DNA from 2 places in the Priestia sp. FSL W8-0524 genome. Region 1 is predicted to be linked to the other one. Evidence: riboswitches for the same ligand, from Rfam matches in the RefSeq annotation. Region 1 holds a riboswitch; the other holds the start of a gene.
The links. Region 1 has a riboswitch for thiamine pyrophosphate ahead of thiM (hydroxyethylthiazole kinase). Riboswitches for the same ligand answer to the same signal wherever they lie in the genome.
Positions count from the first base shown of each region.

Region 2: another riboswitch for thiamine pyrophosphate. It lies ahead of NST66_RS01295 (thiamine phosphate synthase); the one in region 1 lies ahead of thiM (hydroxyethylthiazole kinase).

Region 1 is NZ_JBBOUG010000001.1:1,854,855-1,861,079, reverse strand. Features, by position in the region: gene thiE (thiamine phosphate synthase) at 1-605, opposite strand, end outside; gene thiM (hydroxyethylthiazole kinase) at 619-1,425, opposite strand; TPP riboswitch at 1,501-1,609, opposite strand; gene NST66_RS09300 (MFS transporter) at 1,785-3,002, opposite strand; gene NST66_RS09295 (TetR/AcrR family transcriptional regulator) at 3,099-3,698, opposite strand; partial or broken gene NST66_RS09290 (GNAT family N-acetyltransferase) at 3,960-4,423, opposite strand; gene NST66_RS09285 (hypothetical protein) at 4,594-5,100, shown strand; gene NST66_RS09280 (UDP-N-acetylmuramoyl-L-alanyl-D-glutamate--2,6-diaminopimelate ligase) at 5,198-6,225, opposite strand, start outside.
Region 2 is NZ_JBBOUG010000001.1:251,664-257,888, reverse strand. Features, by position in the region: gene thiD (bifunctional hydroxymethylpyrimidine kinase/phosphomethylpyrimidine kinase) at 1-148, opposite strand, end outside; gene NST66_RS01315 (thiazole biosynthesis adenylyltransferase ThiF) at 171-1,190, opposite strand; gene NST66_RS01310 (thiazole synthase) at 1,187-1,954, opposite strand; gene thiS (sulfur carrier protein ThiS) at 1,960-2,163, opposite strand; gene thiO (glycine oxidase ThiO) at 2,160-3,287, opposite strand; gene NST66_RS01295 (thiamine phosphate synthase) at 3,271-3,894, opposite strand; TPP riboswitch at 4,016-4,117, opposite strand; gene NST66_RS01290 (hypothetical protein) at 4,276-4,491, opposite strand; gene crcB (fluoride efflux transporter CrcB) at 4,543-4,929, opposite strand; gene NST66_RS01280 (fluoride efflux transporter FluC) at 4,930-5,328, opposite strand; gene NST66_RS01275 (amino acid ABC transporter substrate-binding protein) at 5,670-6,225, shown strand, end outside.

The DNA.
Region 1 (6,225 bases):
TTTGGAGACGCTGCTAAGCTAATCGCGGTAATAATAGAAACACCATCTGCACCTGCTTCTACTACTTGTTTGGCATTTTCAGGCGTGATGCCACCGATTCCTACAATTGGAAAGTCAATATTCTGGTTTCGCACTTCTTCAATTAATTTTGTACCTTGCACTGCTTTTGCGTCTTTTTTTGTAGAAGTAGGAAAAACAGGTCCCATTCCTACATAATCCGCCCCGTCTTTTATGGCTTGCTGCAGCTCTTGTACATTATGAACAGAGACGCCCACAATTCCTTTTCCTATTTTTTCTCGAACAATATGAGCTTTTTCATCTTCTTGTCCAATATGAACGCCATCCGCTTGTAAACGGATCGCTAAGTCAAGGTCATCATTCACAACAAAAGGAACGTTGTGCTGCTGACAAATTTGCTGAAGTTCCTTCGCCAGCTGATATTTCGCTTCGCCTTTTAGTGCAGCTTCACCTTTTTCACGGAATTGAAACACGGTAACGCCGCCTTCAATTGCTTCTTTCAACACTTCTTTCGGATCTTTTGTACAGTTATTGCTGCCCATTATAAAATAAACTTTCAGCAGCTTTTTAATTTCTTCGTTTGTCATTTTCCCGCTCCTTTTAACGTTGATGTACTCTTGCATATGATTCAATATCCTGTCCAGATAAAAGATGAAGCTGATTTAACAGCTCAATTTGAAAGCTCCCCGGCCCTTCTTCACCTTTTTTCGCTGCGGCGATTTCACCTGCCACTCCGTAAAAACTTAAAGCAGCAACGCTTGCCCCGACATATTCTTTTTCTACAGCCGCGAAAGCTCCTATAATTGATGTCAGCAGACATCCAGTACCCGTCACCTTCGTAAATAACGGGTGACCGTTGTCTACTGTATACGTTGTGTTTCCATCGGTGATCACATCTTGTTTCCCCGTAATAACAATCACTGTATCTAATTTGTTCGCTGCTTTCTCAGCAAGTTCAATGACGTCTCCTTGCCCTTCTAATGAATCAACGCCTTTAATGAGCCATGACTCGCCTACTACATTCGCAACTTCAGCAGCGTTACCGCGAATAACGGCAATATTTAATTCTTCTACAAGCTGACGTGCCACTTCTGTACGAAACGGTGTCGCTCCGGCTCCTACAGGATCGAAAATAACCGGCACGCCGTTTTCATTTGCTGATTTTCCTGCTATTCTCATCGCTTCTACTTCTTGAGCCGTCAGTGTACCCATATTTAAGACAAGCGCTCCGGCGATTCGAGCCATGTCAGCCACTTCTTCCTTCGCATAAGCCATAACAGGTGACGCTCCTAGGGCAAGCAGTCCATTTGCTGTAAAATTGGTTACCACAACATTCGTAATATTATGAACAAGCGGACTTGTATCTCTTACTTTTTCTAATTGAGCTGAAATTTTACTAATATCCATGTTCTCTCACTCTTTTCATTTAGTTTTAACACTGCAAAAAAAAGACAAAAAAGCACCTTGCATGCGCAAAGTGCTTTGGTATGTACTCACATTCCCTGCGCTGGCATTATCCAACAGGTTCAAATGGTCAACAGGCGCCCCTGTACTCTCAGCCTGCCCCGCGCAAGCTCCCATACTATTCTTGTTACGTTTAAAGTTTACTATTAACCTTTTTTATTTGCAACCATTTCACTGTTTTGCCCATAAAATAAAGCTTCGCTATAGGCTGAGTGGTGTTGTAAATCTTACAGCTTTACTAAAAGCATCATTAAAAGACCTCCAGTAAACTACTGGAGGTCTTCTATCCCCTAAAAATTCTATCATTTCTCTTGAATCGCTTGATTTCTCACAGCTGTTTTTCGGTCCTTTCCTGCTCTTAAAGATAAAAGAAAACAAAGCAGCAGTACAAGTGCAGCTGATACGTACGGATAATTAATGTTTATATCAAAAAGAAAGCCTGCGACAACGGGTCCAATAATATTCCCAAGACTTGTATAAGCAGAATTTAGTCCGGCTACATACCCTTGATCGTCTTGTGCCATCATCGACATTTGCGTGCTGATTGCCGGACGTAAAATATCTGTTGCTAAAAAGACGATAAATGTTACAACAATAATAAGCCAGTACGTGTGCACAAATAGCGTAAGTAAAATAAAAAGTCCCGTCATCATCAAGCAAAACGAAATCACTCTTTTTTCACCGAATTTATTTAAAATCCAGCCAAAAATCGTAACCTGCACAACAGCCCCTGCAATAGAGCCAAACGTAATAACAAACGCAATATCTTTTGGCGTAAAGCTAAATTTATGATCAACAAATAGTGAAAAGATCGTTTCATAATTGGATAATCCAAACGATGTCACAAAAACGATAATTAAACTTAAAAAATAAGGTTCTTTGTAGGAATTCATAAGCTGCAGTAGCAGCCGATCTTCTTTTGGATTCTCATTGTTTGAAACAGCATGACCTTGTACAGGACGAGACTCCGGCAAAACAAAAAGCGTAATCACTGCAGCCAAGCCTCCTGCTACTGCGGCCATGTAAAATGGCACGCGCATGCCGTATTCAGCTAAAAAGCCTCCAATACCGGGCCCGATAATAAATCCTGTTGTAATCGCTGCCGTCACATAGCCCATTCCTTTAGCGCGTTCTTTAGCAGACGTCACGTCCGCTGTATAGGCCATAACAGCAGGCATAATAAGCGCGGCTCCGACCCCACCTAGCATTCTGGACACAAATAATAAAAGAGGTGTACTCACTGAACCAAAGAACCATTCAGACAGGGCAAAAACAATCATTCCCGCTACAATAATTTTCTTTCTCCCTAACGAATCGGATAATCGCCCCGCTAAAGGCGAAAACAGAAATTGAGTTAGTGAAAACACCGCTACTAAAAGCCCCATCACGCTGCCGTTGATATGAAGCTCCGTCATATAGGTTGGCATAATTGGAATAACGAGACCGATTCCCGTAAAGATAATAAAAATATTTAGCATGAGCAGCAAAATCGCCGCTCGATTTCTTAACAATAATGACATATAAACCTCCTGATTACAAAAATACTGAACGTTCGGTCTATAAAAATACAAAATAATGAGGGATTACTCATTGCCGCAATAAGCATCCCCGCTTATTTAAGAAGACCTTGCTATAATTCCGTTTAAAAATACATCGATTGCTGAATGGTAAAGCTGCAGGGCATTTTCCGTACTCGTTTTTCGAGACATGCGGCTCATTCCAACAAACAACCCTTCTAAAATTACTGCAAGTTGCTCTGCATTTTTATGAGAAAACTCGCTTTCATCGATGCCCTGTTGCAAAAGTTCCCGGTTAAACTCCACGTGTCGTTTCACCATCTCATCAATTCGCTCTTCGATGTCGCTGCCCTTCTCCTCGTTGTTAAAAAACTCATCCGCAGCTTTCGTAAGAGGATGATTCAAATCATCTAAAATGATTTGCTCCGCTATTCCAAAAAGCTTATCTCTTGTTGTTTTGTAAAGAGACTCTCTTTCTTTCCAGTTTCGTTCCCACTCAAGATCCCATTCGTCTATTAAATAAAGAAAAAGCCCTTCTTTACTTTTAAAGTGATAATAAATATTCCCTTTACTGCTTCCCGTAGCTTCTACAATTTCCTCAATAGATGTAGCTTTATAGCCTTTTTGAGAAAATAATGCTTTAGCGGCATCTGCCACTTTTCTTTTGGTTTGTTCACTTTGAAGCTTTTTTTTATTCAAGCTATTTCCACCGCCCCGTACATTTATTATTTATACTGAACATTCGTTTTGTATTATCTGACACCTATACTACATAGGAAAAACCTTTTTGTCTAGTGAGAAAACCTAGTTTATACCTTTTTATATGAATCATGACCAAAACAAAGCCTCCTAAAAAGGCTTTGCCTAAAAAGCTTACTTGCTAACAGGATAAATGACAGCTGCTTGCCCGCACAGTTTGCATACAAATAAACAAATCATCTGCGCCTTCTTTCCTGTCTTTTACTCATTCAATTTCTTTGTCATAAACACACTGTATGGATCTTCTTTGTAGGTAGAAAACGGTTCGCACTCGTAAAATCCAAAACTGGCGTATAGCTTTCTAGCCGGTTCAAAAGCGGGTGCGGATCCTGTTTCTAAGCTTAAGCGTCGGTACCCTCGTTTTTGCGCTTCATTTATTATGTACTGCAGCAGCTCTCTAGCAATTCCTTTCCGCAAATGAGCGGTAGCTGTTCGCATCGATTTAATTTCTCCGTGGTGCTCATCTAACTCTTTTACAGCTCCGCACCCTGCTAGCTGACTTCCTTCCCACACGCTCCAAAACGTAATATGACGTTGTTTTAAACTTTCAATATCTAGAGCATGAATACTTTCAGGGGGGAATGTAAGTTCATTCCTTGAAGGTGAGAACTTACTAGCTCAATAACTTCATTGTTCGTTAAGTGGTCTCTTTTTATTTTAATCATCTTCTCTTCCTTCCTGCTACTAAAGGGTGGTCAATTACAAACCAACTTATGAATACATTCACTGTCGACCTTTAAAAATCCTTTTATACACTCCCTTCTTTTTCTCCAGTTATTAAAACAGACTTTGCCAAGCAGATGTTTCATACATTGTTAAACGGAGGTGAAATTCGTTGAAGAAAGTTTTATTTTGTCTTGTCCCTCTTTTGTTTTTATTATCCGCCTGCTTTAGTGATCCTGTTCAAGATGATTTAATCGATTATAACAATCAAGATTTAAAGAAAGCCGCTCAGCTTGAAAAAGAGGCGATTGACGCATACGATTCCGTTACAGGCGCTAACTACACAAGTGACGCTGTTATGTACGATACGATGACGAGTGAAGTCATTCCTACCTATCGTAAATTTGTTGACGAACTGGAAAACATCGATGTAGAAACCGACGATCTTCGAAAGGTTCATGAAGGCTATATAAAGGCTGCCAATACCCAGTATAATGCTTTTATTAAAATTGTCAGTGCTTTGGAAAAGCAGGACCGCAACCTTATTGCTGAGGCAAACGCTATGCTTGATGAAGCACGAAAAGGTATACGCGATTACAATGCAGCTATTAAAAAGCTGGCTAAAGAACATGATGTAAAAATTGAAGAACCAAAAACACAGCGCGAAAACAGCCTATAGTTCCCATGCAAAAAGAAGGTCTCTAAAAACAGTAAGAGACCTTCTTTCGTATGATGTTTCAATTTCTCCACGTTCGTTCAATAAATGAAAAAGAATATCAGGAAATATTGCTTAACGATGCATAATAAGAGGCAATAATGTCTTCATCTGAATGCGGAATTTCGTTTCCTTTTACAAGCTGAGCGCCGTTAATACAGCCGCTTGTAAGTAAAATAATATCATTCGCCTTTCCTAAAGAAAGCGACTTTAATACTCCTTCTGTTCGAGTAGGGGCGCGGTGAATATTGCTTGCGCTCGGATTCGAAAAACCTGTCATCACTTGATCTACAATTACGTTAGGATCATGATAACCTGGGTGATCAACCGTTACGATAATTTCATCAGCTTTTCCTTCAATGGTACGCGCCATTTTAGGCATTTTATTAAAATCTCGAATGCCGATCCCTGCAATCATGACAATCAGCTGGTTATACTCCATCTTTTTTACTTCTTCTACCAAACGCGTAAGGGCAACAGGCGTATGGGCATAGTCTAAAATCACTTTTTGGTTATTAGGACCTTCTATCACCTGAAATCGCCCTTCTGGACTTTCCAATTGAGGAAGCACGCTAATAATATCTTCAATGTGGTATTCAAAGTGAAGAGCTGTACCAATGGCCGCTAGCACGTTAGCAATGTTGTAATCACCATATACAGGCACTGCTACTTTGTATGACTGTCCTTTATAAAGTAAATCAAAGAAAGAGCCTCCTTCTTTGACGGTGATGTTTGTTGCTTGCAGAGTTGCCTCTTTGTTATTTAATAAACTATACGTGACTTTAGGTCCTTCAAATACCCTGCTTAAGTCTTTGCCCATGTCCCGATCATCTATATTAATAACGGCATGTTTGGCCTGTTGAAATAATTTCATCTTGCATTTTTTATAGTGCTCAAACGTTTTATGATACTCTAAATGTTCTTCCGATAAGTTTGTATGAATGGCTACATCAAAATAAATATTTTCTACTCGTTGCTGATCAATCGCAATCGAAGATACTTCCATCACTGCCGCTTCATCACCTCTTGTATACAAATCATAAAAAATTTTATGCAAGTCTACCGACTCAGGTGTTGTAGGCGTACTTT
Region 2 (6,225 bases), 1.6 Mb from region 1:
GAACGCCAACTGTATTTTGTGCAGTCACAGCTGTAATAACAGACATGCCAAAAACGTCACGCTCTTGAAATGTTTTTAAATCTGCTTGAATGCCTGCTCCTCCACCGCTGTCTGATCCAGCAATGGTTAATGCTTTTGGTACTGTCATGCTTGAAACCTCCATCTCTTTCTTACCCAATATACCGATGATAAAGTGACTTTGCTTCTACTATATCGTTTGTTCCATGGACAAAGACGCGCCCGTCTTGAAACATCACTAAACGGTAATCATCTACATAAAAAGAAAGCAGATACGGATTTTGTTCAATTTTATATCCTTTTTCTTTTAATCGTTCACCTAAAGACTGCAGCGGCTGCTTGGCTGATTTGCCCGGACGGATTTGTACCGTGTTTCTTCCGCATAGCACAGCTGTTTTCGTTTGATTTTCATATTGTAAAAAGGGATACGTTTGTTCACTGCCGCATGAGCGGCAAGCAGATTTGCGAAATACGTTCACATTGATGCTCGTATACTCATTTTTCCATACGTCAAACGAAACAAGTTCCCTCCTGAGCGCATTCCAGTCTCCAACTAATATTTTTAACACCTCTGTTACTTGATGAGCGACTACCATTTGTACAGCAGGACTAATAATCCCCACTGTATCACATGTTAACCCTCCAAGCGGTACAGATTCAAGCAAACAGGATAAACACGGTGTTTCACTTGGTATGATAGTATAACTAATTCCGTAACTTCCTACACATGCTCCGTAAATCCAAGGAATATCATATTTTTGTGATAAATCATTCATTACAAGGCGTGTGTCAAAATTATCGGTTGCATCAATCATAACATCTACCCCCTCAACAAGCTGTTCTAAAACTTGAGGGGTACCGTCCGCTACGTGGGCTTCTACTTTTACATCATGATTAATATCGTGAAGCCTTTTTTTAGCGGCAACTGCTTTTGGGATTCTTTTATCAGCATCTTTTTCACTATACAATTGCTGACGCTGAAGGTTGCTCCACTCTACATAATCGCGGTCAATGAGCGTTATTTTCTTTACTCCCGCTCGTGCAAGGGCCTCGGCGTTCCCTGTTCCAAGAGCACCTGCTCCTACAATCAGAACATGCTTTTCTTGAATTTGCTGCTGTCCGCCTTTTCCAATAGGTTGAAACAATTCTTGGCGGGAATAACGATTAATCAACCGATACTCATCCCTTCTGTTGGACTGCTTGCCGTTGCATATTGTTTCTTTTCAATACGTCCTGCTTCAAATGCTGCTCTTCCTGCCTCAATCGCTAGCTTCATAGCACGAGCCATTTTCACAGGATCTTTTGCTCCTGAAACAGCTGTATTTAATAACACACCATCTGCTCCTAGCTCCATAGCTTGAGCTGCGTCTGAAGCCGTTCCAATACCTGCATCTACAATTACTGGAACGGTTGATTGTTCAATGATAAAACGCATGTTCAACGGATTAATAATACCTTGACCTGAACCGATAGGCGACGCTCCTGGCATAATGGCATGTACGCCTAACTCCTCTAAACGACGCGCAAGTAAAACATCATCTGATGTGTAAGGTAAAACGGTAAAGCCCTCTTTTAACAGTTCTTCACTAGCTTTTAATGTTTCAACTGGATCAGGAAGCAGCGTCTTATCACATCCAATTACTTCTACTTTCACCATGTCACAAAGTCCAGAAGCCTTTGCTAATTTAGCAATACGTACGGCCTCTTCTGCATTTTTTGCTCCAGCAGTGTTAGGCAAAAGAGTGAAACGCTTCACATCAAGTGCTTCTAATAAATTAGGCTGATTTTGATCAAAAATATCCATTCGTCTAACAGCAAATGTTAAAATTTCTGTTTCCGACTCTTCTACCGCTTGACGCTGAGTCGTAAAGTCCGGAAATTTCCCTGTTCCTAATAATAAACGTGAATTAAATGTATATTGTCCAATTTTTAACATACTCTTCATCCTCCTCCAACAAATGAAACAACTTCTAATGTATCTCCATCTTTTAAGCATGCATCGCTATGTTCTTCTTTTTGCAAAATATTCTTGTTTAATTCAACAATTACAACTCGCTCATGCAGACTCTGAGCCTGCAGCAAGTGCTCGACCGTTTCAATTTCATCTCCGACAGTGACGGTCTTACCGTTAATAATTAGATTCAATGAACTCCCTCCATTGCTCTCGTTAGCTGAAATGATGTAAAGAATGAATGATTTGGCTTTTTCCCTAACAAAGCATCAGCCATAATTTTTCCAGTTGCAGCGCTTAATAAAATACCGTTTCGGTAGTGGCCAAAAGCCATGTGCAGATTCGCTATTTCAGGGTGCTCTCCTAAATAAGGCCAGCCATCATTCGTTTGTGGACGAAGACCAGCCCATGCTTTTTCAAATGTGGCTTCTTTAATGGCCGGCAGAAGCGCAGAAGCTTTATTCAGCAAAAATTGAATACCTTGTGCAGAAACGGTCTTAGTAAAATCATGCTGCAGCTTAGTTGCCCCGATTACGATTCTTCCACCAGTCTTAGGGACTAAGTAAAAACCTTCATCTAAAAAAATCGTTTTAGAAAGCAGGGGCTTATGACTTTGCAGAGCAATACACTCTCCTTTTACAGGAAACACCTCGCCTAAATGTTCAGAAGAAATAAAGCGTTTAGCCCATGAGCCTGCTGCAATCACTACTTTTTCTCCATAAAAAGAGCCTTTGGACGTCTGTACCCCTTTTACTGTTTCATTTTCCATAATAAGAGAGTGAACGTCACAGTATTCGAATACATCTGCTCCGTGATACAAGGCTCCATGAGCAAGAGCTTGTGTTAACTTATCCGGAGCTAGCTGGCCGTCTCCCGGTATTGTAATGGCTCCGTATATGTCTGGAGAGAGCCCGGGTTCTAACAAACGCGCTTCTTTTACATCGATCCATCTTACATCTTTGTCCCACCGGTGGTGCTGAGCGGCTTTTTTCTTTAATACGTGTGCATCTTCTTCTGTTCCAGCGACTTTTAATAAGCCTTTTTGAATGAGCTCTACGTCGATAGCCGTTTTTTCTTTTAGTTCCTTCACCAGTTCAGGAAACATGCTTCTGCTCTTAATAGCAAGGTCTAAAAGAGGACCTTCTTCATCAATTTCAGCTTGAGCACCTAAAATACCAGCGGCTGCACTTGAAGCTTCACAACCAACTTGATTGCGTTCAAGAATAGCTACTGACGCTCCTTGTTTTGACAAATGATAAGCGATAGAAGAGCTGATTATACCTCCTCCGATTAACAGTACATCATAATGCTGCTTCATTTTCTCCACCTCCAGATGTCCATATATGAGAATATTGTTTAATCGCTTTCAGGGGATCTTGCGCAAGCATGACACCAGACATCACGGCTATACCGTGTGCTCCTGTTTGAAGTACCTCTTTGGCATTTACAGGTGTAATTCCTCCAATGGCAATAACCGGTATCTGCACAGCGTCTACTACTTCTTTTAGTGCCGCTATCCCTCGACTTTTTAATTCTTTTTTTGAATGTGTTGAATAAATATGTCCGTATAAAATGTAGTGAGCACCATCTTTTTCAGCTTCTAAAGCCTCTTCCACAGAGTGAACTGACTTTCCAACAATAAGAGAAGGAAATGCGTCTATAACAAACGAAACGTCTAAACTATGATAGGCAAGCTGTACACCTTTTGCTTTTAAAGCATGCGCTACATCAACTCGGTCATTCACAATAATTTTAGAGCGACAAAATGGTAGGCTTTCTAGTAAACATTGAATCTGCTTTGCCGTTTTCTTTTTTTCTCTAATATGAATGGCGCCCGCAAAAGGCGCGATAGCCGTTAAAATTTTTTGAAGCTCTTCGATTGGCTGCTTATCTGTTGTAATGACATGAAATTTAGGAATATCCACATGATCGAAACCTTTCCATTCAGAATAAAGAGAAATTTCAATCACTTCATCTTGTGCAGAGGGCTTTATTACATACAAAAAACCACTCTACAACGTAGAGTGGTTAGCATGCATCGTTATGTAAACATGATCGCCACTTCCCTACGCTGGTCCAAACCAGATCAGGTTCAAAGGGTCCGAAATACATCCGTCTCAGCTTCAAAAAGCTCCCCTAGTGATTGCTATTTATTGATTTTGTTTTTGCACTTAAAATTATAACACAACTAAATGTAAATACAATATCTCTTTATGCTCTTACGGCTCTCTTCCTTTTATAGATGTATCTTTTAAGCTTCTTTACTAAGAGGCCCGGCGCACCGAATCATTCTGCTTTTTATATAGTTAGTAATCGGTATAGTCGTCAAATTCTTCTTTGTCTTTTTCCTTTTTCCGATCCCATATAAACAGCAGGAGTAACATAATAAAAGTTAGAATATAAAAACCGTAAAAAATAAATGCCGCCACAACATTTATAAATAAAAATAAAAAACCAATGATCTGACCTGCAACAGCTACAATCAACAAAATGTATTTCCAAACTTCTGCTTTTCTATCCATTCTCTACTTCTCCGTCTTTTTGTTTTTCCCTACTAGAAACGTTCTCTTTACTTATAATAAAAACGTTCCTGCCAGTAAACCGACTGTAAATAAACCAACTGTTCCAAATGCTGAAATCCCCACGTACGCCAACATTTTCCGATAAGATTTTTCCCGAATTAACTGTACGGTTTCCACACTAAACGTTGAAAAAGTGGTAAAGGCACCAAAAAACCCAATGCCAATCATTAAAAATATTGAATCATCATAAGCATGACTCGGAACCTTTCCATAATAACTACCGTAAAAAAGACCAAGCCCAAACGCACCGAGCAAGTTTACAAACAGCATTGAGACTGGAAAAGGAGGGTTTGAAACTGTTTTTGTAACTTTTAAACCCAAAAGATAACGGCATATTCCTCCAGCTGCCCCGCCAAGTGCCAAGCTCACTATGCTCATTTACTTCACCTCATGTACTTTCACTAAATTTTTCCCTGCCGCTTCACCGCATAGATAGCCTGCTAAAGCAAGAAGGATTCCACCTACTAAAGAGACAATGACATAAATGGCTCCCCAAAATAAATGGTGCTGAGTGAGAGAAATGACGTCTCCTGCAAAGGTTGAATACGTTGTAAAACCGCCGCACACGCCAACTCCTAGTCCAAGCTTTATCCATTCTTTTGGCTTTTTCCACGCAAAAAATCCTGTTAATAGGCCTAGTATGAAGCTTCCTAATAGGTTTTCAATTACCGTTCCTATTGGATAGCCCGTATATAATAAGGAAAGATTTAGCAAATAACGCGCATATGTACCAGCGATAGCACCAAAGGCAATTGAGATTAAGTTTATGGCTTTCATCATATCGCTCCGTTTCATAAATTCTTCTTTAAGTGTACCATAAGGAATTTATTTCTACCTTAACATTTAACTATATGTTTATTGCACCAAAAGTCATGAAAAAATGAAAGAGAAAATCGTCGCATGAAACTTCCTTTTTACTCCTCAAATATCCCTTAAAAATCCACTTAATCCAAATTTTAAAATCTTTCTGTATCCTTATGACAAACCGTGTATAGAAGGTATATTTCCCTTATTTTAAGTCACATTAATCGTATAAGTTTTTTTTGTTGACTTTTGCTGTGTTCTTGTTTAGTATCACAGAGTATCATTTCCTATCAGAATACTAGGGGGTTTAGAAAATGAAGAAATTTGCTGCACTTTTGTCGCTACTATTAGCTTTCACAGTTGTGCTTGCCGCATGCGGTTCTAGCTCAAAAAATGAAGCAAACAATGGAGACAATAAATCTTCACAAGAGGATTTATATAATAAAGTGAAAAAAGATGGCGTATTAACAATTGGAACTGAAGGTACATACCCTCCGTTCACTTTTCATGATGACAAACAAAAGCTAACTGGGTTTGATGTAGAATTGGCTCAAGAAGTAGCTAAACGTCTTGGCGTAAAAGCTGAGTTCAAAGAAACACAGTGGGATGGCATGTTTGCCGGATTAGATGCTAAACGCTTTGACATGATTGCTAATGAAGTGGGTATTCGTGAAGATCGTCAAAAGAAATACGATTTCTCTGACCCATACATCCAGTCAGGCGCCGTATTAATTGTTCGTAAAGACGAAAAAGATATCAAATCATTTAAAGATTTAAAAGGAAAAAAATCAGCACAGTCATTAACAAGTAACTACAAAGACATGGCTCAATCTTATGGTGCAAACATTACGAGTGCTGAAGGTTTTGCTC